4 linked regions of the Eleftheria terrae genome follow. The protein of the gene in region 1 interacts with the protein of each later gene in a pairwise test. Links are inferred from orthologs where the notes say so. Each region holds a gene or a part of one and is shown in the gene's direction. Other genes may lie near its edges. The genes, in order: N7L95_RS08730, lysA, secB and N7L95_RS24215.

The links.
Region 2: the proteins of N7L95_RS08730 (region 1) and lysA interact in binary tests that used the Escherichia coli proteins (3 or more experiments, as listed by UniProt). The link is inferred for Eleftheria terrae from one-to-one orthologs.
Region 3: the proteins of N7L95_RS08730 (region 1) and secB interact in binary tests that used the Escherichia coli proteins (3 or more experiments, as listed by UniProt). The link is inferred for Eleftheria terrae from one-to-one orthologs.
Region 4: the proteins of N7L95_RS08730 (region 1) and N7L95_RS24215 interact in binary tests that used the Escherichia coli proteins (3 or more experiments, as listed by UniProt). The link is inferred for Eleftheria terrae from one-to-one orthologs.

What each region holds. Positions count from the first base shown.
Region 1 is NZ_CP106951.1:2,005,035-2,011,971, forward strand. What follows is about bases 250-2,978. They hold N7L95_RS08730 (response regulator transcription factor), read left to right. Parts: upstream 250-1,111; coding sequence 1,112-1,846; downstream 1,847-2,978. Other genes in these bases: N7L95_RS08720 (symmetrical bis(5'-nucleosyl)-tetraphosphatase), read left to right, coding at 250-631; N7L95_RS08735 (sensor histidine kinase), read left to right, coding at 1,853-2,978. Also shown: more of N7L95_RS08720, read left to right, coding at 1-249; more of N7L95_RS08735, read left to right, coding at 2,979-3,169; N7L95_RS08740 (alpha/beta hydrolase), read right to left, coding at 3,230-4,198; N7L95_RS08745 (Panacea domain-containing protein), read left to right, coding at 4,636-5,130; N7L95_RS08750 (cation:proton antiporter), read right to left, coding at 5,583-6,836. UniProt on the Escherichia coli protein: Response regulator member of the two-component regulatory system CpxA/CpxR which responds to envelope stress response by activating expression of downstream genes including cpxP, degP, dsbA and ppiA.
Region 2 is NZ_CP106951.1:4,290,370-4,297,455, reverse strand. Bases 1,744-4,621 are described here. They hold lysA (diaminopimelate decarboxylase), read left to right. Parts: upstream 1,744-2,487; coding sequence 2,488-3,756; downstream 3,757-4,621. Other genes in these bases: N7L95_RS19220 (class I SAM-dependent rRNA methyltransferase), read right to left, coding at 3,809-4,621; lptM (LPS translocon maturation chaperone LptM), read left to right, coding at 2,309-2,491; cyaY (iron donor protein CyaY), read right to left, coding at 1,934-2,290. In the rest of the region: N7L95_RS19235 (penicillin-binding protein 1A), read left to right, coding at 1-1,728; more of N7L95_RS19220, read right to left, coding at 4,622-4,993; tyrosine recombinase XerC, read right to left, coding at 5,036-5,953; N7L95_RS19210 (DUF484 family protein), read right to left, coding at 5,971-6,648; dapF (diaminopimelate epimerase), read right to left, coding at 6,723-7,086. UniProt on the Escherichia coli protein: Specifically catalyzes the decarboxylation of meso-diaminopimelate (meso-DAP) to L-lysine. Is not active against the DD- or LL-isomers of diaminopimelate.
Region 3 is NZ_CP106951.1:4,459,497-4,466,629, forward strand. Bases 1,414-4,338 are described here. They hold secB (protein-export chaperone SecB), read left to right. Parts: upstream 1,414-2,594; coding sequence 2,595-3,083; downstream 3,084-4,338. Other genes in these bases: gpmA (2,3-diphosphoglycerate-dependent phosphoglycerate mutase), read right to left, coding at 1,414-1,606; N7L95_RS19950 (rhodanese-like domain-containing protein), read left to right, coding at 1,732-2,148; grxC (glutaredoxin 3), read left to right, coding at 2,192-2,458; N7L95_RS19965 (NAD(P)H-dependent glycerol-3-phosphate dehydrogenase), read left to right, coding at 3,100-4,080; N7L95_RS19970 (Bug family tripartite tricarboxylate transporter substrate binding protein), read left to right, coding at 4,168-4,338. In the rest of the region: N7L95_RS19935 (dihydroorotase), read left to right, coding at 1-44; N7L95_RS19940 (lysophospholipid acyltransferase family protein), read left to right, coding at 59-805; more of gpmA, read right to left, coding at 863-1,413; more of N7L95_RS19970, read left to right, coding at 4,339-5,094; tRNA (uridine(34)/cytosine(34)/5-carboxymethylaminomethyluridine(34)-2'-O)-methyltransferase TrmL, read right to left, coding at 5,155-5,625; N7L95_RS19980 (ComF family protein), read right to left, coding at 5,668-6,318; N7L95_RS19985 (methyltransferase domain-containing protein), read left to right, coding at 6,395-7,133. UniProt on the Escherichia coli protein: One of the proteins required for the normal export of some preproteins out of the cell cytoplasm. It is a molecular chaperone that binds to a subset of precursor proteins, maintaining them in a translocation-competent state.
Region 4 is NZ_CP106951.1:5,397,252-5,404,451, forward strand. The notes cover bases 2,063-5,054. They hold N7L95_RS24215 (sensor histidine kinase), read left to right. Parts: upstream 2,063-2,854; coding sequence 2,855-4,255; downstream 4,256-5,054. Other genes in these bases: N7L95_RS24210 (response regulator), read left to right, coding at 2,140-2,841; N7L95_RS24220 (DUF192 domain-containing protein), read right to left, coding at 4,512-5,009. Outside these bases: xseA (exodeoxyribonuclease VII large subunit), read left to right, coding at 1-1,301; N7L95_RS24205 (superoxide dismutase), read left to right, coding at 1,400-1,987; N7L95_RS24225 (heavy metal translocating P-type ATPase), read left to right, coding at 5,086-7,200. UniProt on the Escherichia coli protein: Histidine kinase member of the two-component regulatory system CpxA/CpxR which responds to envelope stress response by activating expression of downstream genes including cpxP, degP, dsbA and ppiA.

The sequences.
Region 1 (6,937 bases):
CGACCTGCACCTGCTGGCGGTGGCGCACGGGGTCCGGCCACCCCACCGGCGCGACACGCTGCAGCCGGTGCTGGACGCCCCGGACCGTGAGCAATGGCTGTACTGGTTGCGGCACCAGCGCCTGGCGGTGCACGAGCATGGCTGGCTGATGGTGCATGCCGGCGTGGTGCCGCAATGGGACCTGGCGCTGACACTGCAGCTCGCGGGCGAGGTGGAGGCGCAGCTGCGCAGCCCCGACCACGGCGACTTCCTGCAGGTGATGTACGGCAACCAGCCGGCCCGCTGGACCGACGAGCTGCGCGGCCATGACCGCCTGCGCAATGCAGTGAATACCCTGACCCGCATCCGCTTCTGTACACCCGACGGGCATCTGGAATTCGCTGCCAAGGAGGAAGCCGCCAAGGCCCCGGACGGCTACATGCCCTGGTTCGAGGTGCCGGGTCGCCGCACCGCAGGGACGCCGATCGCCTTTGGTCACTGGTCCACGCTGGGCTTGATGCAGCGGGAGGACCTGCTGGCGCTGGACACCGGCTGCGTCTGGGGCGGCCGGCTGTCCGCCGCCCGACTCGAGCAGGGCCGGGTGGCGGAGGTGATCCAGGTCGAGTGCGAGCAGTCGCAGGCGCCGGGTTGAGCGGGCCGCCGCGTTGAGTAGAATGGCCGGCTTGCTGGAGGTGTGGCCGAGTGGTTTAAGGCACTGGTCTTGAAAACCAGCGAAGGGGTGACCCTTCCGTGAGTTCGAATCTCACCGCCTCCGCCACCGCTGCAAGCGCGCCATGGAGCGCCACCGCATGACGGTCCCCACCGCGCCGCGCTCATCGCTTTCGCGCATGAATGCACGTCCGGCGCACATCGTCCTGGCTCAATACGGCCGGGGCACCGGTCTCCTGGATGAAAAATCAACGCCGCCGCAGGACGCGGCGCGCACTGGCCAGCGGGCTGCAGCTTGGCAGCCGGACCCTGCTGGCACGCGGTATTGCCTTGCATGCGTTCTTGCGCCCGGCGCCCGGCACAGCGGCGAAGCAGCCCGCGCCAGCAGCTGAGGCAGGGTCTTTCGTTGGCTGGCCGGCGCCTGCAGACCGGGTGGCTGCGGCCGCGCCGTACACTTCGCCGCATGCCTGCCCGCCCCCTGGTCCTGCTGGTCGACGACGATGCCGAGCTGTCCGCCATGGTGGCCGAATTGCTCGCCCGTGAAGGCTGGGACACCCACTCGGTGCTCACCGCCGGCGATGCCGAACGGGCGCTGGCCACCCTCAGGCCGGATGCGGCCCTGCTCGACCTGATGCTGCCCGACGGCAATGGGCTGGACCTCTGCCGGCGCTGGCGGGCCGAGCATCCGGCACTGGGCATCGTGATGCTCACGGCCCGCGGCGACCCGCTCGACCGGGTGCTGGGACTGGAGATCGGCGCTGACGACTACCTGCCCAAGCCCTTCGAGCCGCGCGAGCTGGTCGCCCGCGTGCGCGCCCTGCTGCGCCGGCAGTCGCCGGCCCACCGCCAGCCGGGGACGGCGGCCTCGCTGCTGCGCTTCGACGGTCTGTGCATCGACCTGCTCAGGCGCGAGGTGCACATCACCACGGCGGCGCCCGGCACTGGCCAGGCGGTGGCCCTCACCAGCGTGGAGTTCAAGTTGCTGGTGGCGCTGGCACAGGCCTGCGGCGAGCCGCTCTCGCGGCAGCGGCTCAGCGCCGAAGTCCAGTCGGCCAACTACCGGCCGCTGGACCGCACGGTGGATGTCCAGGTCGCCCGCCTGCGCCGCAAGCTGCGCGACGCCAGCCCCGGCCGCGAGTGGATCGACACCGTGCGCGGCGAGGGCTACGTCTTCGTGCCGCGCGGCGCGGCCACCTGAGCCGGCATGGCTGGGCCGCGGTTCGACAGCCTGTTTGCGCGGCTGCTGCTCGCGCAGTCGCTGCTCGCGGTGGCCTTGTTCACTGTCTTTGGTGTCGTGTATGTGCGCGACCGCAACAAGACCGTCGCGGCCATGGCGGCTGCGCAGTGGGCCCCCGCGCTTGCAGCCGCCACCTCGGCGGCGTCCCCCACGCCCGACACCCCCCTCTCCCCCCTCGGCGGCGTGCGGCGGCTCAACCATCGGCCGCCCGGTGTCGATGCAGGCGCCACGCCCGCGCCGCGGCTGCGCATGTTCCAGCGCGAGCTGCAGGCGCGCGGCGTGGCGGTGCACCGACTGGCCTTCGATCCCGACGAGCAGCCGCAGCGCCGGCTCTGGCTGGAGCTTCGGGGCGCCGACGAGCGGCCCCTCTGGCTGGGCATCGACGCGCCGTTCCTGGCACCAGGCAACAGCACGCGCCTGCTGCTCGGCCTGGCCCTGGGCGGCGCCCTGGTCATCGCCTTGTCGTGGGCGCTGGCGCGCCGGCTGACGGCACCGTTGACGCGGCTGCACCGCCGCATCGCTGGCGGACCGGGGGCCGTCGAGCCCGCGCCGATGCGGCGCGCACCGCCCGAGGTCGCCGAGATCGAGCAGGCCTACCACCAGCTGCTGGCCCGGCTGCAGGCCCAGCAGGCCGAGCGCTCGCTGCTGCTGGCGGGCGTGTCGCATGACCTGCGCAGCCCGTTGGGCCGCATCCGCCTGGCGGCCGAGCTGCTGCCCGCCTCGCCCGACTGCGCCCCGCGCCAGGCCGCCATCGTGCGCAACGTGGCGGTGGCCGACCGGCTCATCGAGAGCTTTCTCGACCTGGTGCGATCGGAACAGCTGGCGCTCGATGAGCCGGTGGACCTGGCCGACGCCGCGCGCCGCGTGGCCGCCAGCTTCGAATGCGATGCAGCGGTGCTGCAGGTCACCGCCCCGCGCAGCCTGGAGCTGCCCCGCGCTCATCAGCACTTGGTGGAACGCGCGCTGTTCAACCTGATCGACAACGCGTTGAAGCACGGTCGGCCGCCGGTGCGCCTGACGGTCTCGGCCGCGGCGCCGGGTGAGGCCCGGGTCGAAGTGATGGACCATGGCCCCGGCATGCCGGACACCGCCGCCCGCCTGCGGGCCTTGCAGGCCTTCTCGCGCGGCGACGGCAGCCGGCAGACGGCCGGCTCGGGCCTGGGGCTGACGGTGGTGCAGCAGGTCGCCACCCGGCTGGGCGGCCAGCTCGAGTTCGACGGCGGGCCCGGCAGCTGGTGTGTCCGGCTGCGGCTACCGGCCGGCCCTGCCGGCGAGCCACGATGACCATCGCCCGCCATCGGCGAGCGCCCTTCTCGCCAGGGATCGAAAGCGCTGCTGCCGTCCTCAACGGCCCAACAGGTGTGCCACCACGGGATCGAGCGTGGCCAGGAAGCGCTCGACGCGGCCGGTGTAGCCGGGCTCCAGGCCGAGCAGCTCATTGATCTCGCGGTGGCTCAACGCCTCGGGCTCGACCTCGGCGACGGAGCCGAGCAGGCTGGCCCGGGCGGCGAAGCGCCGCGCCTCGTCGCAGGACGTCTGCCGCGGGATAGAGCACACCATCAGCAAGGGCGCCGCCTTCTGCTGCAGCAGGTGGTAGGGCGACACGCCGGGCCAATAGGCCGGATCGGCGCCAAAGGCATCGTCGTGCAGCGGGAAATGCGGCCCCTGCATCAGCGTGACGACGTCCAGCGCGGCGCTGTCCAGCAGCACGCTGCCCAGCCAGGCATTGACGCCGTGCCGCTGCGCGAGCGCGGGCGAGGACGCCAGCATGCCCACCAGGTGGGCGCCGGCAGAATGACCCAGCAGGATGAACTTGTTGCGGTCGCCGCCCCATTCCTCGGCGCGGCGCTGTGCCAGCGCGACAGCCCGGGCCACATCCCGGGCCTGCTCGTCCGGCGGGGTGCCGGGCAGCAGCCGGTAGTTGGTCGAGATCACCACGAAACCGAGCTCGGTCCAGCGCTGCACCTTGTTCTGGACGAAGGTGGCGTGCGCCTTGTCCCCGCGCTTCCAGCCACCACCGTGCACCATGAAGATCACCGGCGCCGAGCGCGCACGCAGCGGGCGATAGACGTCGAAGCGTTGCTCGGCCTGCAGACCGTAGGCAAGGTCCGCCACCAGCCGCACGCCGCGCGGCAAGTCCAGTGCAGCAGACGCGGCCGCATCGGCCTCCAGCATCTCGGCCTGGCCTCGTGCGGCCAGCCGCTCGGCCCAACGCTCACGCAGCGTCCCGGCACTGCCGGCCTGCCAGGCCAGCGCCAAGAGCGCGGCCACAAGGGCGCCGCGGCAGGCGGCACTCGAGGTCAATCGGTTCATCGTGGTCTCCCATGGCTTGCAGTCAAGGCGGCCTCCCGGGCCGGACACGGCATCATCGCAGCGCCCGCCGCCCCCATCGGCGGGCCGGCACCGCCCAAGCCATTGGAAGCCGAGCCCCGGCCAGCCCGACCGACGATCGACGACAAAATGCGACAGATCTGAAATATTGTGCCGGCCGGCCAGCGCCATGCCGCGTCGCAGTTTGCCCGGCCCGCCTATCCCCGATCCAGGGGCTGGTGCCACACACCCTGACCACCCACCGGCTGCCACGAGAGCCCGTGCTCACCCCGCCACCCCCCTGCCGAGCCGACGAATGGCAGTTGCGCGCGACGTGCGGTATTGAGCCGTGCCGGCCCGCAGCAAACAATCTGCCAACCCCTCGTTACCTTCGCGCCGGAATGGCGCCCCCTGTTTTTGGCCAAGGAGGCCACCCCAACATGGCTACCGCCTTCGACGTTGCGCGCTACATCCTCGAACAGCGCGGCTCGATGCCGGCGATGAAGCTGCAGAAGCTGGTGTATTACGCGCAGGCCTGGTCCACCGTCTGGGACCAGCAGCCGCTGTTCACCGAATCCATCGAGGCTTGGGCCAACGGCCCCGTGTGCCGGGAGCTCTATGTGGCACACAAGGGCCGGCTCAGCCTGTCCGCGGCCGATTTCCCCGAGCGTGCGCCCGGTGCGCTGAGCGAGGCCCAGTGTGTGGCCATCGATGCGGTGCTGGCCGTCTACGGCGACAAGTCCGCGCAGTGGCTGAGCGAGCAGACGCTGGGCGAAACGCCTTGGCAAAGCGCGCGCGCCCGCCTGACGCGCGGCGAAGGCGGCACCGGCGAGATCACCATCAAGGCGATGGCCGATTTCTATGCCGCCACCTTGCGGCAGATCGAAGCGGCCGAACCGGCCCCCTTGAGCGACTTCGTCGGCCTCTGCGCCTGAAGCCGGCCACCCACCCCGCGCTCCGCATCCCACGGCGGCGAAGAAGGCCGCGCCGCGGTCTGGCGGCAGTTGCCCCGATGACTCGGTGTGTGTCGCCCAGCCGGCCTCGGTCTGCGACAGGGTCCACACCAGCACCGTCGGCCACTCGCCCCGGTTGCCGGCACTTCCGTTTTCGCCTGCCTCGCGCCCTTGCCGCCGGGCGGTGCCGCCGACGACGGCTGCAGTCGCCGCCTGGCAATCGCGCTTTCACACGCCGCCACAGCGGCCATAGGCGGCCATAGGCGACCGTCACCGACCGGACGGCAGCTGCCAGCTGCGCACGCCAGGGCAGCCGTCGTTGGCCGCCCGCACTGCCGTACTGCCGCGGTGTGGGCCTGGCGGCTGCCCTTGCGCGGTGCCGATCGGCATGGCCGGCGTCGCCGGCCCACCCCCTCAGGCGGTCGTCCGCCGCCTCAGCGGCGGCCCGGGACGGCGTCTTCTCGCCGCAAGCGCTCGATCAAGGGACCCAGGGTGGGCGCCTGCACCAGGAGGCTGAACAAGACCACCGCGTAGGAAGCGGTGATGAGCATCGGCCGGCCTTCGAGCTGCGGCAGGGACAACGCGAGCGCGATCGAGATGCCGCCGCGCAGGCCGCCCCAGGTCAGCACCTTCACCGCATGCGGCTCGCTGCCGCGCTCCACCCGCGACAGCCCCAGCGACACGACCACGCTCAACCAGCGCGCGATCAGCACCACCGGGATGGCAATGGCCGCCGCAACGATGTTCTCCAGGCCGAAGGACAGGGCCAGGATCATGATGCCGATCAGGCCGAACAGCACCAGGTTGAGGATCTCGTCCAGCAAGGTCCAGAACGAGAACAGGTGCTCGCGGGTGGCCTCGCTCATGGCCCGCGTGGCGCCCTTGTTGCCCACCATCAGCCCGGCCACCACCACGGTCAGCGGTGCCGACACGTGCAGCGCCTCCGCCAGGCCATAGCCGCCGATGGCCGCTGCCAGCGTCGTCAGGATCTCGACCAGGTAGCTGTCCACGTCGCGCAGCAGCCGCACCACGCCCCAGCCCAGCAAGAGGCCCAGGCCGATGCCGCCGGCCACTTCCTTCACCAGCAGCAGCATCGTGCCGCCGACGGTCGGCGCCCCCTTGCCGCTGGCCAGCCCGAGCAGCAGCAGGAAGGCCACCACCGCGGTGCCGTCGTTGAACAGGCTTTCGCCGGTGATCTTCAGTTCGACGTTCTTCGGCGCGCCGGCCTTCTTCAGGATGCCGAGCACGGCGATCGGGTCGGTCGGTGAAATCAGCGCGCCGAACACCAGGCAGTGCAGCAGCGGTATCGGCTGCCCGGCCAGCAGCAACCCGTAGTGCAAGCCATAGCCCACCACCAGGGTGGACGAGACCACGCCCAGGGTGGCAAGCAGGAAAATCGGCAGCAGCCGGGTCTTCAGCTCGGAGAAGTTGACATGCAGGCTGCCGGCAAAGAGCAGCAGGCCGAGCAGGCCATGGAAGACGACTTCCGAGAAATCGATGTGCTGGATCAGCGCCTGCGCCTGGCGCACGCCAGAGCCGGAGAAGCCGAACAGCAGCAACACCAGCGACGCCACCAGGCCCACCACGGTCGTGCCCAGCGTGTCGGGCAGCCGGATGAACCGATGGTTGATGTAGCCGAAGATGGCCACGGCAGTGAGGACGGCCCCCGACACCTCGAACAGCGTCATTGTTCTCCTTCATTAAAGAGTGACGGCAGGACGCCTGCCGCTGCACTTGTTTTCGTCACGAGTTTAAAGGCCGGCGGGCGGTCCGGCGCTCGCCGGCGCTG
Region 2 (7,086 bases), 2.3 Mb from region 1 along the record:
AAGGACATCACGGTGGCCGAGGCGGCCATGCTGGCCGGCCTGCCCAAGGCGCCAGCGGCGTACAACCCGATCGTCAATCCGCCCCGGGCGAAAAAACGACAGCAGTACATCATCCAGCGCATGCTGGAGACCGGCGTGATCACGAAGGAACAGCACGACGAGGCTCGCGCCCAGGAGCTGAAGTACCGGCAGCCGCAGGCGGTGCCGGTGCACGCCGAGTACGTGGCCGAGACCGCGCGCATGCTGATCCACAACCAGTACGGCGCCGAGGCCTACACCCGCGGCCTCAACGTCTACACCACCATCAAGGCGAGCGACCAGGCGGTGGCCTACCGGGCCCTGCGCAAGGGCCTGCTCGACTATGAGCGGCGCCAGGTCTACCGTGGACCGGAGGGCTACATCAACCTGCCCGACGACAGCCATGAGCTCGACACGCGCATTGCCGAAGCCCTGGTGGACCACCCCGACAACGACGAGCTGCGTGCGGCAGTGGCCATCGAGGTGAGCCCCAAGAAGGTGGTGGCGGTGTTGCAGAACGGCGACGATGTGACCATCACCGGTGCCGGGCTCAAGCCGGTCGAATCGGGCCTGTCGCCCAAGGCCAATCCCAAGGTACAGATCCGCCGCGGCGCGGTGATCCGCCTGGTGCAGGGCAGCAAGGGCGAGTGGTCCATCACCCAGCTGCCCGAGGTCGAAGGTGCACTGATCGCGCTCGACCCGCGCAGCGGCGCGATCCGCTCGCTGGTGGGCGGCTTCGACTATGCCAAGAACAAGTTCAACCATGTGACGCAGGCCTGGCGCCAGCCCGGCTCCAGCTTCAAGCCCTTCATCTACTCGGCGGCGCTGGAGAAGGGCTTTTCGCCCGCCACCGTCGTCAACGACGGCCCCTTGTTCTTCAACGCCGGCAGCACCGGCAGCCAGCCCTGGGAGCCGAAGAACTACGACGGCACCTTCGACGGCCCGATGTCGCTGCGGCGCGGGCTGGCCAAGTCCAAGAACATGGTGTCGATCCGCGTGCTGCAGTCCATCGGGCCGGCCTACGGCCAGGAGTGGGCGACCCACTTCGGCTTCGATGCCGACAAGCATCCGGCCTACCTGACGATGGCGCTGGGCGCCGGCTCGGTCACGCCGCTGCAGATGGCGTCGGCGTATGCGGTGTTCGCCAATGGCGGCTACCGCGTCAACCCCTACCTGGTCACCCGCGTCACCGACACCAAGGGCCGCGTGCTGGCAGAGACCGCCCCGCCGCCGCTGCAGGAGTCGATGCGCACGATCGATGCCCGCAACGCCTTCGTGATGGGCAGCATGCTGCAGGACGTGGCCCGCTTCGGCACTGCGGCCAAGGCCCAGGCCACGCTCAAGCGACCCGACATCTACGGCAAGACCGGCACCACCAACGATTCGCTGGACGCCTGGTTCGCCGGCTACCAGCCGACGCTGGTCGGCGTGGTGTGGGTGGGCTACGACACGCCGCGCAAGCTGGGCAGCCGGGAGACCGGTGGTGGCCTGTCGCTGCCGATCTGGATCGACTACATGGCACATGCGCTGAAGGGCGTGCCGGTGCAGGAGCCGACCCCGCCGGAAGGCCTGGTGCACCTGGGTGGCGAGTGGTTCTACGAGGAGTTCACGCGGGGCGCCGGCGTCAGCAGCCTGGGCCTGGATGACCCGGCGCCGCCGGCCACCAGCGAAGACGAGCGCCGCAGCATCCTGGACCTGTTCCGCAACTGAGCGCGGCCGCCCCCCCTGCCGGGCGGCTGTGCGCCGGCGGGACGAGGAAGGCAGCGTCTCGCCCAAGCCAGCCAACATGGAGCCGAACCGCGGAGCCCGGCAGTGGCCCGGCCTCACCTCACCTCACCTCACCTCACCTCACCTCACCTCACCTCACCTCACTTCACCTCACCTCACCGGGAGCGGGAAGGCCAGGCTGAAAGGCTCAGGCAGGCGGGTCGAAGCGCAGGCTGCAGCCGGCCTGCTCGCTCGCATTGGCCGACAGTGCATCGAAGAAGTCCTGCGCACTGCGGGTGTCGAGCCAGCGGCCGTTGACGTACTTGTAGTGGTAGCCGCCCGAGCGGGCCGCCAGCCAGATCTCGTGCAGCGGCGGCTGGGTGTTGATGATGAGCTTGCTGCCGTTGGGGAAGCTCAGCTCCAGCAGGCCGCCGGTGCGCTGGCTGTCGATGTCGACCACGTCCTCCTGCAGCAGCTGGTCCACGCGCGCCTCGATGGCGGCCAGCACGGCATGCGCACGGGTGTGGTACTCGGCGTCGGAGAGCGGGGTGGGGTCGAGCGTCATCGCCAGTAGAATCGCCGGATGTCGAAACGGGCCCCGATTCTAGCCGCCGGTCTCTTCACTGCTCTGGCATTGGGCCTATCGGCCTGTGGGCAGAAAGGGCCGCTCTACCTGCCCGGCGCCGCACCCCGGCCCGCCGCGCCTGCTTCCGCCGCCGCCCCTGCGGCGTCGGCCCCCGCCGCCTCCACCCCCGCCTCCCGATGACCCTGCCCGGCTCCCCCTTCCTGTCCTATCGCGGCCAGGAGCTCTTCCTCGAAGACTGTTCGCTCAACGAGCTGGCGGCCCGCCACGGCACGCCGCTCTACGTCTACTCGCAGGCCGCCATGCTGGCTGCGCTGGCGCCGTACCAGCGCGGCTTCGCCGGCCGGCCCCACCTGGTCTGCTATGCAATGAAGGCCAATTCGAACCTGGCCGTGCTGCAGACGTTCGCGCGTGCGGGCTGCGGCTTCGACATCGTCTCCGGCGGTGAGCTGGAGCGGGCGCTGGCTGCCGGCGCGGACCCGCGCAAGGTGGTGTTCTCCGGCGTTGGCAAGACCCGTGCCGAAATGCGCCGCGCCCTCGAAGCCGGCGTGCTGTGCTTCAACGTCGAGAGCGAAGCCGAGCTGGAGGTGCTCTCCGAAGTGGCGGTGGCCTGCGGCCGCGTCGCCCCGGTGAGCCTGCGCGTCAATCCCGATGTGGACGCCAACACCCATCCCTACATCTCCACCGGACTCAAGGGCAACAAGTTCGGCATCGCTCACGAACGCGCGCTGCAGGCCTACCGCCGCGCGGCCGAGCTGCCGGGCCTGTCGGTGGCTGGCATCGACTGCCACATCGGCTCGCAGATCACCGCCCCCGGCCCTTACCTGGACGCCCTGGACCGCGTGCTCGACCTGGTGGAGGCCATCGAGGCGGCCGGCATCGTGCTGCACCACCTCGACCTCGGCGGCGGCCTCGGCATCCAGTACACCGACGAGCAGCCGCCGGCAGCCGATGCGCTGATCGGCCAGCTGCTGGCGCGCATCGACGCACGCGGCCATGGCCATCGCACCGTGATGATGGAGCCGGGCCGCTCGCTGGTCGGCAATGCCGGCGTGCTGCTGACCGAGGCGCTCTACCTCAAGCCCGGCGAGGCGAAGAATTTCTGCGTGGTCGATGCGGCGATGAACGACCTGATGCGCCCGGCCATGTACCAGGCCTACATGCGCATCGAGCCCTGCCTGCGCCGCGACGAGCCCGCCGCCAGCTACGACGTGGTCGGCCCGGTCTGCGAATCGGGCGACTGGCTGGGCCGCGACCGCGAGCTGGCGGTGCGCGCCGGCGACCGGCTGGCGGTGCTGTCGGCCGGGGCGTATTCGATGAGCATGGCCAGCAACTACAACACCCGCGGCCGCGCCGCCGAGGTGATGGTGGTGGGCGCTCAGGCCCATCTGGTGCGCGAACGCGAAGCGGCCACCGAACTGTTCCGCGGCGAGCACCTGCTCGCCTGAGCGCCACCCGCCGTGCCCGGCGGGCCGCCCTGCCGGCGACGGCCGGCCGGCGTCAGGCGCTCTTCAGGATCACCAGGCCCTTCAGGTACTCCCCCTCGGGGAAGTTGATCGTCATCGGATGGTCGGGCGCCGCCCCCAGGTGGGCATAGATCAGGCCGTCGACCTGCGCGTCCATGCCGGCACCGGCCACGATCTTGTGGAACAGCTCGTTGCCGATGCCCCCCGAGCACGAGAAGGTGAACAACGCGCCGCCCGGCTCCAGCAGCTTGAACGCCAGCCGGTTGATGTCCTTGTAGGCCCGCGCCGCCCGCTCGGCATGCGAGGCGGTGGGCGCGAACTTCGGCGGGTCCAGCACGATGGCGTCGAAGCTGCGGCCTTCCTTCAGGAAGCGCCTCAGCGTCTCGTTGACGTCGGCGTCAAGCGCCTGGTGGCGGGCCGCCTCGAAACCGTTGAGCCGCACATGCGCCTCGGCCCGCTCCAGCGCCGGGCCGGAGGAGTCCACGCTGACGACCTCGGCAGCCCCGCCCGCCAGCGCGGCCACGCTGAAGCCACCGGTGTAGCAATAGCAGTTCAGCACCCGCTGGAAGCCGAAGTGCCGCACGGTCTCGGCAAACAGCTTGCGGTTGTCGCGCTGGTCCAGGTAGAAGCCGGTCTTGTGGCCTTGCGCCACGTCCAGCGTCAGCTGCCATTCGTGCTCGCGGATGGTCAGCTCGGTGGCCCCCTCGCCGCGCAGCCAGCCGGTCACGGGCTGCAGGCCTTCCAGGCCACGCACACCGGAGTCGGACCGCTCGTAGAGCCGGCTGAGGCCGGTCGCCTGCAGCAGCAGGTCGGCGATGGTGGCTTTCCAGCGCTCGGTGCCCGCCGACAGGAACTGCGCGCTCAGCGTGTCGCCGTAGCGATCCACGATCAGCCCCGGCAAGCCGTCGGCCTCGCCGTGGATCAGCCGCACCGCGTCGCTGGCCACCGGCAGGCGTTCGCGCACGGCCAGCGCCCGGCGGATGCGGCGCTCGAAGAAGCCGGCGTCGATGCGCTCGGCCTCGTCGAAGCTCCAGGCCCGCACGCGGATCATCGAGGTGGGGCTGTAGGCGCCCCAGGCGAGGAAACGGTCGTCGCTGGAGACGATCTTCACCGTTTCGCCGGCGTCGCCGCCGCCGCGGGCGATGCTGCCCTGGAAGACCCAGGGATGGCGGCGCAGCAGCGAACGCTCCTTGCCTTCGCGCAGTGTGATGACTTTCATGAACTTCTTGCTCGACTTGCTGGGGGCCCGGCGGGCCCGGAATCAGGTGTTGCGCTTGGCGCGTGGATGGGCGGCGTCGTAGACCTTGGCCAGGTGCTGGAAGTCCAGACGGGTATAGACCTGGGTGGTGGCGATGCTGGCATGTCCCAGCAGCTCCTGCACCGCCCGCAGGTCGCCGCTGGACTGCAACAGGTGGGACGCGAAGGAGTGCCGCAGCATGTGGGGATGCACATGGGTCGGCACGCCGGCCTGGATGGCGCGCTGCTTCAGCCGCACGCGCACCTGCTGAGGCGTCATCCGGGTGCCGCGCTCGTTCACGAAGAGCGGCGCCGCATCGCCCCGCAGCAGTGCCGGCCGCCGTGCCAGCCACGACTGCAGCGCAGCCAGCGCGGCCGAGCCGATCGGCACTGCGCGCCGTTTGGCACCCTTGCCGAGCACATGCGCCTCGGCCGCGGCCAGGTCCACATAGCCCTTGGCCTGCGCGCTGGCCTCGGCATCCAGCCCGACCAGCTCGCTGATGCGCAGGCCGCAGCCATAGAGCATCTCGACCAGACAGCGGTCACGCGCCTCCAGCACCGGATCGGCGTCGGGCTGCTGCAGGTCGGCCAGCTGCATCGACTGCTCCACCGACAAGGCCTTGGGCAGCGGCTTGGGCGACTTGGGCGGGCGCACGCCGTCCACCGGGTTGAGCGCCACCTCGCCCTCCCGGCCCAGCCAGCGGAACAGCCCGCGCCAGGCGCTCAGCGTCTTGCCCAGCGTGCGGCCGGAACGCCCCTGCCCATGCAGCGTGGCCATCCAGCGGCGCACATGGTGGGGCTGCACCTCCTGCAGCGACAGCTTCGCCTCGGCGGCCATCGCGGCCAGGACGGCCAGCTCGGCCGCATAGGTGTCGAGCGTGAGCGGCGCCACCCGGCGCTCCACGCGCAGGTGCTCCAGGTATCGCTCGATGCGCGCGTCCATGGCGGCCCGGCCCGGAATCAAACGGGCGGCAGCAGCCGCGACAGGCCGGCGCTGGCCAGCTCACCCACCCGCATCAGGAACTCGGTCCCCATGTCGGCGCTGTAGCGCGTCGGGTCCGGCGAGGCCAGCACCAGCAGGCCGAAGGCCGGCAGGTTCATGCCGTGACGCAGCGGCACCAGGGCCACCGACATCACGCTGGCCGGGTCGTCCAGCCAGGACACCGGCTCGAAGCCGGAATTGACGCCGCAGTAGGGCAAGGTCAGGCTGGTGGCGAAGGAGCGGGTGTCGTCCTTCACGCCTTGCGCAAAATCGTGCCCCGCATACGCCGGCGCCACGCCCCACACCCGGATGCCGGCCTGCGGGATCATGAACTGGTCCTTCAGCTCGCGCACCATCAGGGCCGGGATCTCGGCCGGCTCGGTGGTCAGCATGACAGCACGCGTCCAGCGGTGCAGCCGGTCGGCGATGGCCATGTTCTCCTGGCCGTGGCGGATCATCTCGACCAGCTTCAGCTCCAGGCCCTTGTTCTTCTCGCGCAGCAGCTCCATCTGCCGCTCTTGCAGCGAGACGGCCCGGTTGCCGTGCGGGCTGGTCAGCCGGATGGTCGCCAGCAGCTCGGTCTGCCGCTCGAAGAAGCCGGGGGTGTTCGCCAGGTAGTTGGCGATGTCGTCTTCGGTGATACCTTGGATGCTCATGATTCGGGTCGTGGTGAAGGGCCGAGGACGGCGGCAGGCACGGGGTCGGCAAGCGGCACCACCTGGCCGAGGGGTTAGAGGTCGATCTCGCCTTCGAAGACCGTCACGGCAGGCCCGGTCATCAAGACCGGCGCATCGCCGCCCGGCCATTCGATGCGCAGCCGCCCGCCACGGGTCTCGACCTCGACCTCGCGGTCGAGCCAGCCCAGCCGGATGCCGCAGACCACCGCCGCGCAGGCGCCGGTGCCACAGGCCAGCGTCTCGCCGGCGCCCCGCTCGAAGACACGCAGGCGCACCTGGCGGCGCGACACCACCTGCAGGAAGCCGGCGTTGACGCGCCGCGGAAAGCGCAGGTGCCGCTCGATCTGCGGCCCCCAGTCGGCCACCGGCGCGGTGTCGACATCATCGACGCGCAGCACCGCATGCGGGTTGCCCATG
Region 3 (7,133 bases), 2.5 Mb from region 1 along the record:
TGGCTGGCCAGGTCGCCTTCGAAGCGCGCGACCGCGCTGCCTGAAGGCAGCCGCCTCCATGTCGCGTTTCGTTCGCGGGGCCTGGCGCTTCGCCCGGGTGCTGCTGCAGGTGCTGCGCGGCCTGGCCCTCGTGCTGCTGCGCTTCGAGCGCCTCGATGCCCATCAGCGCCGCGAGCAGGTCCTGCGCTGGTCGCAGCAGCTGCTGGCGGCCGCCGGCGTGCGGCTGGTGGTGGACGGCCAGGCACGCCCCGGCGCCAAGCTGTTCGTGGCCAACCATGTGTCCTGGCTCGACATCGTGGCCATCAATGCGGTGGCGCCGGCGCGGTTCGTCTCGAAGGCCGAGGTGCGGCGCTGGCCGCTGCTGAACCGGCTGGTCGATGCCGGCGGCACCCTCTACATCGAGCGCGAACGCCGGCGCGATGCGCTGCGTGTGGTGCACCAGGTGGCCGAAGCGCTGCAGGCCGGCCAGACGGTGGCGGTCTTCCCCGAAGGCACCACCTCCGACGGCCACGGCCTGTTGCCTTTCCATGCCAACCTGCTGCAGGCGGCCATCGCCAGCGAGACGCCGGTGCAGCCGATCGCGCTGCGCTACAGCGACGCGCGGCACGCTGTCAGCCCGGCCGCCGCCTACATCGGGCAGATCAACCTGGTCAGCTCGTTGTGGCGGGTGCTCACCGCCGACGACCTGCAGGTGCGGGTGAGCCTGCTGACGGCCGAAGGCAGCCGCCACCTGGACCGCCGCGCACTCTCCGATCGGGTGCGCGAGCAGATCCGCGAACGGCTGGAGGCCGGCGACGGCGCGTGACGCGCCAAAAGAAAGGGGCCCGTCGGGCCCCTTCTTGCTTCCACAGCGGTCGGCGACTCAGGCCTTGCCCTGCTTGGCCACCGCGGCTGCGGCGCGGGCAGCGGCCTCGGCGTCGCCCAGGTAGTAGTGCTTGATGGGCTTGAGGTCGGCGTCCAGCTCGTAGACCAGCGGGATGCCGTTGGGGATGTTGAGGCCGACGATCTCGTCGTCCGAGATGTTGTCCAGGTACTTCACCAGCGCGCGGATGCTGTTGCCGTGCGCCGCCACCAGCACGCGCTTGCCGGCCTTGATGGCGGGCGCCATCGATTCGTTCCAGAACGGCAGCACGCGGGCCACCGTGTCCTTCAGGCACTCGGTCAGCGGGATGTCCTCGGGCTTCAGGCGGGCGTAGCGGATGTCGCTGCGCTCGCTGCGCGGGTCCTTGGCGTCCAGGGCGGGCGGCGGCGTGTCGTAGCTGCGGCGCCAGACCAGCACCTGCTCGTCGCCGTACTGCTTGGCGGTCTCGGCCTTGTTCAGGCCCTGCAGGGCGCCGTAGTGGCGCTCGTTGAGGCGCCAGGAATGCACCACCGGCAGCCAGGTGCGGTCCATCTGGTCCAGCGCATGCCACAGGGTCCACACCGCGCGCTTGAGCACCGAGGTGTAGGCCAGGTCGAACTCGTAGCCTTCGGCCTTCAGCAGCCGGCCCGCTTCCTTGGCCTGCTCGACGCCGGTCGGGGTGAGCTCCACGTCGGTCCAGCCGGTGAAGCGGTTTTCCAGGTTCCAGGTGGACTCACCGTGGCGGATGAGTACGAGCTTGTACATGCAGGGTCTCCAGGCAGGATGAAGGATCTCGTCGGCGCCTTGCCGCCGGGGGTGCCGTCGCGGCAAAGCCCGAAATTCTATAATCCACGCCCTCAAGCCACCTTCCACTACGTCCGGGCCCTCACGTGAAATTCCTGATCGACAACTGGTACCTCGTCCTTGCCGCCTTCGTGTCCGGGGGGCTGCTGGTGTGGCCTGCGCTGACCCGTGGCTCGCGTGCCGGCGGCGTCACCCCCGCCCAGGCGGTGATGATGATCAACCGCGAGAAGGCGGTGGTGGTGGACGTCAGCGAGCCCAGGGAATATGCCGCCGGCCACGTCGCCGGCTCGCGCAACGTGCCGCTGGCCAACCTCGAATCAGCCGGCAAGGAGCTGCCGTCCAACAAGGCCCTGCCGCTCATCCTGGTTTGCGCCACCGGTGCACGCGCTTCGCGCGCCGTCGCTACCCTGAAGAAGCTGGGCTACCAGAACGTGCAGCCGCTCGGCGGCGGCTTGGCAGCCTGGCGGGAAGCGAACCTGCCGATCGAGAAGTCGGCGGCCTGAGCCGGCCGGCCTTGTCGGCGAGCCAAACACCGAAGGACTCCGCATGCAAGCAGTGAAGATGTACACCACCCTGGTGTGCCCGTATTGCCAGCGCGCCAAGATGCTGTTGAAGCAGCGCGGCGTCGGCGACATCGAGGAAGTGCGCGTCGACCTCAACCCGGGCGAGCGCGACCACATGATCCAGCTCACCGGCCGCCGCACCGTGCCGCAGATCTTCATCGGCGACACCCATGTCGGCGGCTGCGACGACCTGATCGCGCTGGACCAGCGCGGCGGGCTGATGCCGCTGCTCAACGGCGACCCGGCCTGAGGGCCGGCGGCCGGCCGCGGCTCGCGCGGCGCTTGATACACCTTGCAGCCCGGCCCGGTGGGGCTCGGCCATAATGCGCGACGCAGCCCGCACCACTTTCGGTTGCGGGCTTTTCGTTTGAGGACGACACCACATCATGGCCGATCAAGAATCCAACCCCGTGTTCCAGATCCAGCGCATCTACACCAAGGACCTGTCGCTCGAGCAGCCGAACTCGCCGCAGATCCTGCTGGAGCAGGAGCAGCCGCAGGTCGACATCAACCTGGGCCTGGAAGCCCAGCCGGTGGCCGACGGCATCTATGAAGTCGCGGTGGTGGCCACCGTGCACACGAAGCTGAAGGACAAGACGCTGTTCCTGGTCGAGGCCAAGCAGGCCGGCATCTTCGAGATCCGCCACATCCCCGAAGAACAGCTGAGCCCGATCATCGGCATCGCCTGCCCGCAGATCGTCTACCCCTACCTGCGCGCCGTGGTGGCCGACCTGATCAGCCGTGCCGGCTTCCCGCCGGTGCACCTGGCCGAAGTGAACTTCCAGGCCATGTTCGAGGCCCAGCAGCAGCAACAGGCGCAAGCCCAGGCGGCCGCAGCCAACGGTGGCGGCGCGCCCACCATCGCCAAGGCCTGATCGCCCGACGCCCCCGATGAACCTCACTGTTCTGGGGGCCGGTGCCTGGGGCACGGCGCTGGCCATCAGCGCGGCGCCCCGCCACCCGACCCTGCTGTGGGCCCGCGATGCGGCCCAGGCGTGGCAGATGCAGGCCGAGCGCCGCAACAGCCGCTACCTCCCTGAAGTTGAGTTGCCCGAGGCACTGCAGGTCGAAGCCGACCTGCAGGCCGCGCTTCGCCATGCCGAAGGGGGCCTGCTGGTGGTCGCCACGCCGATGGCCGCCTTGCGCAGCACGCTGGCGGTGCTGCCAGCCGAGGCGCATGTGTGGTGGCTGTGCAAGGGCTTCGAGGCTGGCACCGGCCAGCTCGGCCATGAAGTGGCCCGGGAGGTGCGGCCGCGGGCCCACGCCGGTGTGCTGTCGGGCCCCAGCTTCGCGCTGGAAGTGGCACGCGGGCAGCCGACCGCGCTGGTGGCCGCCAGCGCCGACGAAGGCCTGCGCGAGCGCGCGGTGGAGGTCTTCCACAGCGACGCGCTGCGCATCTACACCAGTGCCGACCCGGTCGGCGTGGAGGTGGGGGGCGCGGTGAAGAACGTGCTCGCGATCGCCACTGGCATTGCCGACGGCATGAACGCCGGGCTCAACGCCCGCGCCGCGCTGATCACCCGCGGGCTGGCCGAGATCACCCGGCTGGGGCTGGCGCTGGACGCGCGTGCCGAGACCTTCATGGGCCTGAGCGGCCTGGGCGACCTGGTGTTGACCGCCACCGGCGAGCTCTCGCGCAACCGGCAGGTGGGGCTGCGGCTGGCCCGCGGCCAGGCGCTGCCGCAGATCCTGCAGGAGCTGGGGCATGTGGCCGAGGGCGTCTACAGCGCCTCGACCGTGCTGCGGCGGGCCCGGGCCTGTGGTGTCGAGATGCCCATCACCGAGGCGGTGGTGCAGGTGATCGACGGCAGCCTGACACCGCCGCAGGCCCTCGAACAACTCATGGGCCGGGGCGCACGCCCGGAGTGGTGAGCCCTGCAGCGGTCGGCCCGGTCTTCACCTCCTCCTGCCATGCAACGTCGCCAGATCCTTCACGCCCTTGCCGCCGGGTCCGCGGCCATGACCCTGCCGGCGCAGGCCGAGCCTGCCTGGCCGGCCCGGGCATTGCGCCTGGTGGTGCCGTTCCCGGCCGGCAGTTCGCCCGACCTCGTCGCCCGCGTCATCGCCGAGCCGCTGGCCGCAGCGCTTGGCCAGCCGGTGGTGGTGGAGAACCGCGCCGGTGCCGGCGGCAACATCGGTACCGGCCTGGTGGCCAAGGCGGCGCCGGACGGTCACACGCTGCTCTTCACGATCCAGGGCCCGCTCGTCACGGCCCCGCTGCTGAACCGCCAGCTGCCCTACGACCCGGTGCGCGAGCTGGCGCCGGTGAGCCTGGTGGCCACCAGCCCCAATGTGCTGGTGGTCTCGCCCCAGCTGGGTGCGGCGAGCCTGGCTGATTTCGTGCGCATTGCCCGTGCCCGGCGCGGTGCGCTCAACTACGGTTCGGTGGGCAACGGCAGCGCGTCGCACCTGGCGATGGAGTCGTTCAAGGCGCGTGCCGGGCTGGCGCTCGCGCATGTGCCGTTCCAGGGCTTTCCGCAGATCGTCAACGCGATGCTGGCCGGGGAGGTGCAGGCCGCCTTCATGGTGCCCGGCATCGCGATGGGGCAGGTGCGTGCCGGCAAGCTCACCGCATTGGGCGTGACGACGCTCGGCCGCAGCAGCGCGCTGCCGGAGCTGCCCACCTTCGTCGAGCTGGGCTATCCCGGCTTCGAGGCAGTGTCCTGGCAGGCCGTGCTGGCGCCGGCCGGCACGCCGGGGCCCATCGTCCAGCGGCTGAGCGCCGAGCTGGTGCGCATCATCAAGAGCCCCGAGGTGCGCAGCAGGATGCTGGCGCAGTACTTCAGCGCCGCTGGCACCGCGCCCGAGGCACTGGCCCAGTTGATGAAAACCGAGCGGGAGCGTTGGGCGCGGGTGATCCAGGCGGCCGGCGTCAAGCCGGAGTGAGCGCCTTCGCGGGCGGTCCCGGCGTCGCCGGGGCGCCTGCAGGCCGCCCCGTCGTGCGCTTCACGCACCCCCGAGGTAGCCGTTCTGTCGCCACGCCTCGAAGACCGCCACCGCCACCGTGTTCGACAGGTTCAGGCTGCGCTGCCCCGGCCGCATCGGCAGCCGCACGCGCTGCGCCTCGGGAAAGCTGTCGCGCAGGGCCGGTGCCAGGCCGCGCGTTTCGGCACCGAAGACCAGCCAGTCGCCCGGCTGCCAGCGCACCTCCGCGAAGGGCCGGCTGCCGCGGGTGGTGAAGGCGAAGCAGCGCTGCGGGTCGGGCGCCTCGGCCTGCAGGAAGGCGGCCCAGTCGGCATGACGCTTCACGTCGGCATATTCGTGGTAATCGAGGCCGGCGCGGCGCATCAGGCGGTCTTCCATCGAGAAGCCGAGCGGCTCGACCAAATGCAGCTCGCAGCCGGTGTTGGCGGCGAGCCGGATCACGTTGCCGGTGTTGGGCGGGATTTCGGGTTCGACAAGGACGATGCGAAACATCGGCGCCATTATTGGCGATGTGCGCCGTGCGGCCGCCGCCGCTCAGTGCACCGGCGTGCGTGTCAGCACCCACAGCTGCACGCTGGCGGCGCCGGCGGCCTTCAGCGCGCGTGCCAGCTCGGCGCCGGTGGCCCCGGTGGTCATCACGTCGTCCACCACGGCGACATGGCGGCCGGCAAGCAGGGCAGCTTCATGGCTGGCCACCCGAAAGGCACCACGCACGTTCGCCGCACGGCGCGCCGGCGGCAAGCCGAGCTGGGGCAGCGTGTCATGCTGGCGCTGCAACAGGGTGGCGCAGGCACGCACGCCAAGCCGGGGTGACAGCCAGCGTGCCAGCTCCCAGGCCTGGTTGTAGCCACGCTCTGCCAGCCGCCGGCGGGACAAGGGCACTGGCAACAGCAGCTGCGGCGTCGGCCGCGCGTGGTCGGCGCCTGCGGCCAGCGCATCGAGCAAGCAGGCGCCCAGCGGCGCAACCAGGTCGAGTGCGGATTCGAACTTCAGGCGCGCCACCAGGCGGTGCCATGGATAGGCATGATCGAGCGCCGCCACCGCATGGTCGAAGGCCGGTGGCCGCTGCAGGCAAGTGCCGCAGATGCCGGTCGTGGCGCCGGCCGGCAAGGCCAGTGCGCAGCGCTTGCACCGGGGCCGTCGCGTTGCATGCTGCAGCAGGCAGTCGCGGCAGACCCTTTGCATCTGCCAAGCATGGCAGACCGCGCACAGGCTGGGCAGGCCGGCGAGCAGGCGGGCGGGGCGCAACAGGCGCGAAAGCATGGGGCTCAATATACTGCGCCCCATGCCCGCCACGCCGTCCGCTCCCTTGCTTCTCGATGCCGCGGCACTGCAGGCCTGGCGCCGCCGTGCCGCCACCACCGCTCCCTGGCTGCACACCGAGGTGGCCCGCCGCATGGCGGCCCGGCTCGAGATCGTGAAGCGCCAGCCTCGCCAGGTGCTGGACTGGTGGAGCACCGCCGGCGGTGGCCAGGCGCTGCTGCGCGAGCAGTATCCCGGTGCCCGGGTGCAGGCGGTGGAGCCTGCCGAGCAGGCCGCGGCCGAGGCGGCACGTGTGGCTCGCCGCCCATGGTGGTCGCCAGCGCGCTGGGCGGCCGCCCCGGGCGGCTTGAGCGAGGCCGAGGTGGGCGAACAGGTGACCGAGCTGCTATGGGCCAACATGGCGCTGCACTGGGCGCCCGATCCACCGGCCTTGCTGGCGCGCTGGCAGCGTGCGCTCGCGGTGGACGGTTTCGTGATGTTCTCCTGCCTGGGTCCCGACACGCTGCGCGAGTTGACTGCGCTCTACGCTCGCCAGGGCTGGGGCCCGGCCACCATCCCCTTCGTCGACATGCACGACATCGGCGACATGATGGTGCACGCCGGTTTTGCCGACCCGGTGATGGACATGGAGCGGCTGACACTCACCTGGGACACGCCCGAGGCCCTGCTGGCCGAGCTGCGCAGCCTGGGGTGCAATGCGCATCCGCAGCGCTTCGCAGGGCTGCGCACGCCGCGCT
Region 4 (7,200 bases), 3.4 Mb from region 1 along the record:
CCGTCGCCGATGCGCTGCAGGCCCGCTTTGCCGCCGTGGTGGTGCAAGGCGAGCTGTCGGGCTTCAGCCGCGCGCCGAGCGGCCATTGCTATTTCTCGCTGAAGGACGACCGCGCGCTCGAGCCGGCGCTGGTGCGCTGTGCCATGTTCCGCCGTGCGGCGGCGATGATGGATTTCCAGCCGCGCGACGGCCAGCTGGTCGAGGTGCGGGGGCGGCTGGCGGTCTATAACGCCCGCGGCGACCTGCAACTGGTGGCCGAGGCGATGCGCCCGGCGGGCCAGGGGGCGCTCTACGAGCAGTTCCTGCGGCTGAAGGCCCGGCTGGAGGCGGAGGGCTTGTTCGACCCGGCGGTCAAGCGCCCCGTGCCGCGGCATCCGCAAGCCGTCGGCGTGGTGACCTCGCTGAAGGCCGCGGCGCTGCGCGACGTGCTGACGGCGTTGGAGCGGCGCGCGCCGCACCTGCGGGTGGTGGTGTATCCCGCCAGCGTGCAGGGGGCCGAGGCGCCCGGCGAGCTGGTGCGTGCGCTGAGGCAGGCCGACGCCCGGGCCGAAGTGGACACGCTCATCCTTTGCCGTGGCGGCGGCTCGCTGGAGGACTTGTGGGCCTTCAACGACGAGGCCGTGGTGCGCGCCATCGCCGCCTGCCGCCTGCCAGTGGTGGTGGGCGTGGGGCACGAGACCGACTTCACGATTGCCGACTTCGTGGCCGACCTGCGCGCGCCCACGCCCACCGCGGCCGCGGAGTTGGTGGCGCCACAACGGGATGACTGCCTCGATCGGCTGCAGGCGCTGCACGACGCGATGCAGCGCTGCGTGCAGAGGCGGCTCGAGCGCGAGGAGCAGCGCCTGGACCATGCCGCCCTGCGCCTGGCCCGCCCGGCCCAGGTGCTGGCCCGCATGCACCGCGAGATCGACCGGCTGCAGCAAGCCCTGGCCGCCGCCCCGGGCCAGCGCCTGCAGCTCGCCCGCCAGCGCGAGCTGCACCTGGCCGACCGCCTGGCGCGCTCAGCCGGGGTGCAGCTGCAGGGGCAGGCCGGCCGGCTGCAGGCGCTGGCCGCACGGCTGCAACGGGCATCGCAGCTCCCGCAGCGCGCGCAGGCCGCACGGCTGGACCTGCTGGCGGCACGGCTGGAAAGCGCCAATCCCGAACGGGTGCTGCAGCGCGGCTATGCCTTGCTCACCGATGCCCAGGGGCAGGCAGTCAGCCGCGTCGCGGCACTCGGCCCGGGCGACACCCTGCACGCGGTGCTGGCCGATGGCCGGGTACGCGCGCAAGTGCTCGACACCGAACGCCGCGATTGATCGGGGGCAAGGCCGGGCGCGGGCAGCAGGGTCATGGGGCTGTGCCTACAATCGCAGCTCTTCAGACCACCCACACCCCACAGAAAGGAACAGAAGAGATGGAACACACCTTGCCCCCGTTGCCGTACCCGATGGACGCCTTGCAACCGCACATGAGCAAGGAGACGCTCGAGTTCCACTACGGCAAGCATCACAACGCCTACGTGGTCAACCTGAACAACCTGATCAAGACCACGGCCACCGAGTTCGCGGACCGCAGCCTGGAAGAGATCATCAAATCCTCCAGCGGCGGCGTGTTCAACAACGCGGCCCAGGTGTGGAACCACACCTTCTTCTGGAACTGCATGAAGCCCAATGGCGGCGGCGAGCCCAAGGGCGCGCTGGCCGAGGCCATCAACAAGAAGTGGGGCAGCTATGCCGCCTTCAAGGAAGCCTTCTCCAAGAGCGCGGTCGGCAACTTCGGTTCCGGCTGGACCTGGCTGGTCAAGAAGGCCGACGGCTCGGTGGACATCGTCAACACCAGCAACGCCCAGACCCCGCTGACCACCGAGGACAAGGCCCTGCTGACGGTGGACGTGTGGGAACACGCCTACTACATCGACTTCCGCAACCTGCGTCCGAAGTTCGTCGAGACCTTCTTCGCCAGCCTGGTGAACTGGGACTTCGCCGAAGCCAACTTCGCCTGAGAAGCGCGATGCGCTGAGCAAAGGCCGGCCATGCGCCGGCCTTTGTCTTTGTCCTTGGGCGGCCGGCGTGACGGGCACCACACCGGCAGCCGGCCGGCCCGCGGCACAATAGCGGCCGGCCCGAGCAGCCCCGCAGGGGGCGAGAGACGACGATGAGAATTCTGTTGGTCGAAGACGACCCCGCGCTGAGCTTCGGCGTGGCGCGAGCGCTGCAGCGCGAAGGCTGGCAGGTGGATGTGCTGGCCGATGGCCTGGCCGCCAGTGCCGAAGGCCTGATCAACCAGTACGACCTGGCGGTGCTCGACCTCGGCCTGCCGCGGCGTGACGGCATGGAGGTGCTGCGCCACTGGCGTGGCCGCGGCGCCCGGCTGCCGGTGCTCATCCTGACCGCCCGCGACGAGCTGGGTGACCGGGTGGAGGGGCTCGACAGCGGTGCCGACGACTATCTCGTCAAGCCCTTCGACCTGCCCGAGCTGGTGGCCCGCCTGCGCGCGCTGCAGCGGCGCGCCGCCGGCCGCGCCGAGGACCGGCTGGTGCTGGGCGAGCTGGAGCTGGACGTGCGCCACCGGGAGCTGCGCCACCGCGGCGAGCGGGTGCACCTGAGCCCGCGCGAGCAGGCGCTGACGGAGCTGCTGATGGCCCGTGCCGGCCGGGTGGTGCCCAAGGACCACATCGTCTCCACCCTGTCCAGCTGGGAGACCGACTTCAGCGAGAACTCGGTGGAGGTCTACATCCACCGGCTGCGCAAGCGCTTCGCCGAACTGGGGGTGACCATCAAGACCGTGCGCGGTTTCGGCTACCTGATGGAAGCGGCCAGTGCCGGGCCGGCGGGCGCCACGCCCTCCGACGCCTGAGACGGGGCGGCCGGTGAAGGCGCGCAGCAGCCTGCGGCGCCAGCTGTTCGCGCCGCTGATCTGGGTCTGGCTGCTCGGTTCGCTGCTGGCAGCCTACGGCGCTTTCCGCCTGGCCAGCTATGCCGGCGGCATGGCCTACGACCGCACCCTGCAGGACGAGGCGGGCGCCATTGCCACCCAGATCAACTGGACTGACCGGGGCCCGCTGCTCGAGCTGAGCACCCAGACGCAGGAGATGCTGGCCTGGGACAGCGCCGACCGCAACGCCTTCACCGTGGTCAGCGACACCGACAACCGGGTGCTGGCCGGCGTGGACGGCCTGCCGGTGCCCGAAGACCGCAGCGGCAGCTTCGAGCGGCCGGCGCTCTTCGATGCGCACTACCTGGGAGAGCCGGTGCGCGGTGCGATGTACTCCATCCGCTCGCCGATGCTGGACCGTTTCGTCACCGTCGTGGTGGTGGAGACGCAGCGCAAGCGCGCCGACTTGATGGCCGAAGTGCAGCTCGCCATCCTGCTGCCCACGCTGGCGCTCGGGACCTTGACCTTCCTGCTGCTGGCCTGGGGCATCCGCCGCGGGGTGGCGCCCTTGCGCCGGATTGCCGGTGAAGCGGCGCGCCGGGCGCCGCACGACCTGCGCCCGCTGCCCCTGGACGATGTGCCGGCCGAGGCGCTGCCACTGATCGAGCGCATCAACGAACTGCTGGCGAACGTGACCCATTCGGTGGAGCTGCAGCGCCGTTTCGTCGCCGACGCCGCCCACCAGCTGCGCACGCCGGTGGCCGGCATCCGCGTGCTGTCGCAGGAACTGCAGCACGAGCTCGGCGGCGCCGGTGGCGACCAGAGCACCCAGGCCCTGCTGCAGGCGCTGGTCGGTTCCACCGAGCGCATGAGCCGGTTGATTGGCCAGCTGCTGAACCTGGCACGCTCGGATGCCGCGCTGCGCAACCTGGCCTCGGGCGAGCTGCAGCCCATCGACGTGCTGCCGGTGATCCGCGAAGCGGCCGAGCCGCTGGTGCTGCGCGCCACGCGGGAAGGCAAGCAGGTGTCCCTGGAGGCGCCCGAGACGCCGTGCCCTGCCCGGGCACACCCGGTGTGGCTGGCCGAGGTGGTGTCCAACCTGCTCGACAACGCGCTGCGCTACGGCGGCGACAACGTGGAGCTGCGGGTGGTGACCCGGCCCGGCTGGCTGGACATCGAAGTGACTGACGACGGCCCGGGCATCGAACCGGCGCATCGCCAGCTGATCTTCGAGCCCTTCTGGCGTGGCGAGCGGGCCGACACCCGGGTGGCAGAGGGCACCGGGCTCGGCCTGGCAATCGTCAAGGAGGTGGTGCAGGGCATGCGCGGCCGGCTGTCGCTGGCAAGCCGCCCGGAACTGGCGGGCACCCGCTTCACCGTCACCTTACCGGGTTGACGGCGTCGTCGGAGCTGGGCCGGGTTGGCTGGCACCGGGGCCGCGCCGCCATGCCGAGCGGGCCGGGCGGTGCCACCCGCGCAGCAGGCACCCACCGGCGCGTTCGACCGATGCCTGCACCCCCGCAGCGTGATGTGACCGGTCGCCCCGCTCCGGCTTTCGCGAGCCGCTTGCGCGGTTCGGCAGCCTCCGTGCCCTGCGGCCCTTGCCGGCGCCGAGTCCTTTCAGGAAGGCCAGGCCCCGCCGCGGTGGTGGCTCAGGACTTGTTGCCGAACGGCTTGCCCTTCAGCACGAAGCCGGCCTTGATGCCGCGCTTGGCGAACCAGCCCTGGTTGACTTCGAGCGCAAAGCGCACGGGCTGTGCGGAGCAGTGCGAATCCAGCGTCTGCGGCTGCATGTCGGCGATGTTGACGACCCGGCCCTGGTCGTCCAGGAAGGCGATGGACAGCGGGACCAGCGTGTTCTTCATCCAGAAGCACTGCGTCGCCGGCTCGTCGAACACGAACAGCATGCCTTCATGCTGCCCCAGGCTTTTGCGATACATCAGGCCGGTGGCGCGTTGCTCGTCGGTCTGGGCGACTTCTGCCTGCACCACCTGGAAGCCGGCGGTCAGCGGCACCGTGGGCAGCTTCTGGGGCTGCGGTTCGGCTGCGCCGGCCGCCGTGCCGAGCAACAGCCCAGCCAGCGCGATCCAGCGTGAAAAAGTGGGCAGCGGGGTCAGGCGGGGAGATGCGGGAGTCTTGATGTGGGTCATGTCGGGCGGAAGAGGGGGCACCTAGAGTCGGCGTGTCCTGATCGCGGGCGCCTGCGGCGCCGGCATGGAAACGCCCATGGCATCACTGCACGCAGCTCCTTCATTGTCACCCAAGGCCGCCCCGTCGGCCGCCACGTCCGTCGCCTGGGACGATCCGGGCGAGCTGGAACGCTACACCCGCTGGTCGGAAGACGACAGCGCACCGCGCCTGGCCGATTCGGTGCTGGCCATCGAGGGCATGTACTGCGCGGCATGCTCGCTGACCATCGAGCAGGCCTTGCTGGCGGTGCCGGGCGTGCGGCAGGCCGAGGTCAATCCGGCCAGCCGGCGGGCGCGCGTGCGCTGGGACCCGGCCGAAACCCGGGCGTCCGCCCTGGCCGCCGCCATCGAAGGCGCCGGCTACCGTGCCTGGCCGGCCCTGTCGCTGCAGGCCGAGCAGGACCGCCACCAGGAGCGCCGCCGCGCGCTGTGGCGGCTGTTCGTGGCCGGCTTCTGCATGATGCAGGTCATGATGTACGCCGCGCCCATCTACTGGGCCGGCCCCGGCGAGATGAGCGCCGACATCGTGCGCCTGCTGCAGTGGGCCAGCTGGCTGCTGAGCGTGCCGGTGCTGCTGTTCTCGGCCGGGCCCTTCCTGCGCGGGGCATGGCGTGACTTGCGTCACGCCCGCATCGGCATGGACGTGCCGGTGGCGCTCGGCATCCTTGTCACCTTCGTCGCCAGCACCGGGGCCACGGTGCAGCCGGGGGGCCTGTTCGGCAGCGAGGTCTACTTCGACTCGCTGACGATGTTCGTCTTCTTTCTGCTGTGCGGGCGCTCGCTGGAGCTGCGCGCCCGTGCCGCCACGGCCGGCGCGCTGGAGAGCCTGCTGCAGCGCCTGCCCGAGGTGGTGGAGCGCCTGACCGACGAGGGTGGGGTGGAGTCGGTCCCGGTGCGCCGGCTGCGGCCGGGCGACCGCGTGAGGGTGCGCGCCGGCCAGGCTTTTCCCGCCGACGCCTGCCTGGTCGATGGCGAGGCGCAGGTGGACGAAGCCTTGCTGACCGGCGAATCCCACCCCCAGTTGCGCCGGGTCGGCGAATCGGTGGTGGCCGGCAGCTTCAACCTGTCATCGCCGGTGGTGGTGGAGGTGCAGCGGGTCGGCGACGACACCCGCTATGCGCAGATCGTCTCGATGATGCAGCGTGCCGCGGTCGAGCGGCCGGAGCTGGCGCGCCTGGCCGACCGCCTGGCCGGCCCGTTCCTGTGGGCCGTGCTGTTGCTGGCCGGGGCGGCGGCGTGGGCCTGGTCCTTCATCGATCCGCAGCGCAGTGTCTGGGTGGCGGTGTCGGTGCTCATCGTCACCTGCCCGTGCGCGCTGTCGCTCGCCACGCCGTCCGCCCTGCTGGCGGCCGCCGGCGCACTGGCGCGCCGCGGCATGCTGGTGCAGCGGCTGCATGCGCTGGAAGCATTGGCCCAGGCCGAGGTGTTCGTCTTCGACAAGACCGGCACGCTGACCGAGGACCGCCTGGTGCTCGCCCACCTGGAAGTCTTCGATGTCGGCACGCGGGCCACTGCCCTGGCGCAGGCGGCTGCCCTGGCGGCGCAGTCGCTGCACCCGGTGGCCCGGGCGGTGTGCGCGGCGGCCGGCGGGGCGGCCGAAGCGGTGTTCACCGAGGTTCGCGAGGTGCCAGGGCAGGGCCTGCAGGGCCGCGACGCGCAGGGCCGCTGCTGGCGGTTGGGCTCGGCGCGCTTTGCCTGCCCGACGGTGGAGCTGTCCGCCCATGACGGGCCGGCGGCGTGGTTGTCGGTCGACGGCGCGCCGGCGGCCCTCCTGGCCTTCGAAGAGCAGCTGCGCCCGGACGCCCGCAGCGCCATCGCGCAGCTGCGCGACGAAGGGCTGGAGCTGATGCTGCTGTCTGGCGACCGGCCGCAGGCTGCCTGGCGGGTGGCGCGCGGGCTCGGCATCCTGCATTGCCAGGCCGGGGCGACGCCCGAAGACAAGCTGGCCGCCATCCGCGCCGCCCAGGCGCGGGGCCGACGGGTGGCCATGGTGGGGGACGGCATCAACGACGCGCCGGTGCTCGCCGCGGCCGATGTGTCGATCGCCATGGGGCAGGGCGCGCCGCTGGCGCGGGCGCAGGCCGACCTGACCCTGCTGGGCGGCCGGCTGGCCGACCTGGTCGAGGCTCGCCGGCTGGCCCGGCGCACCCTG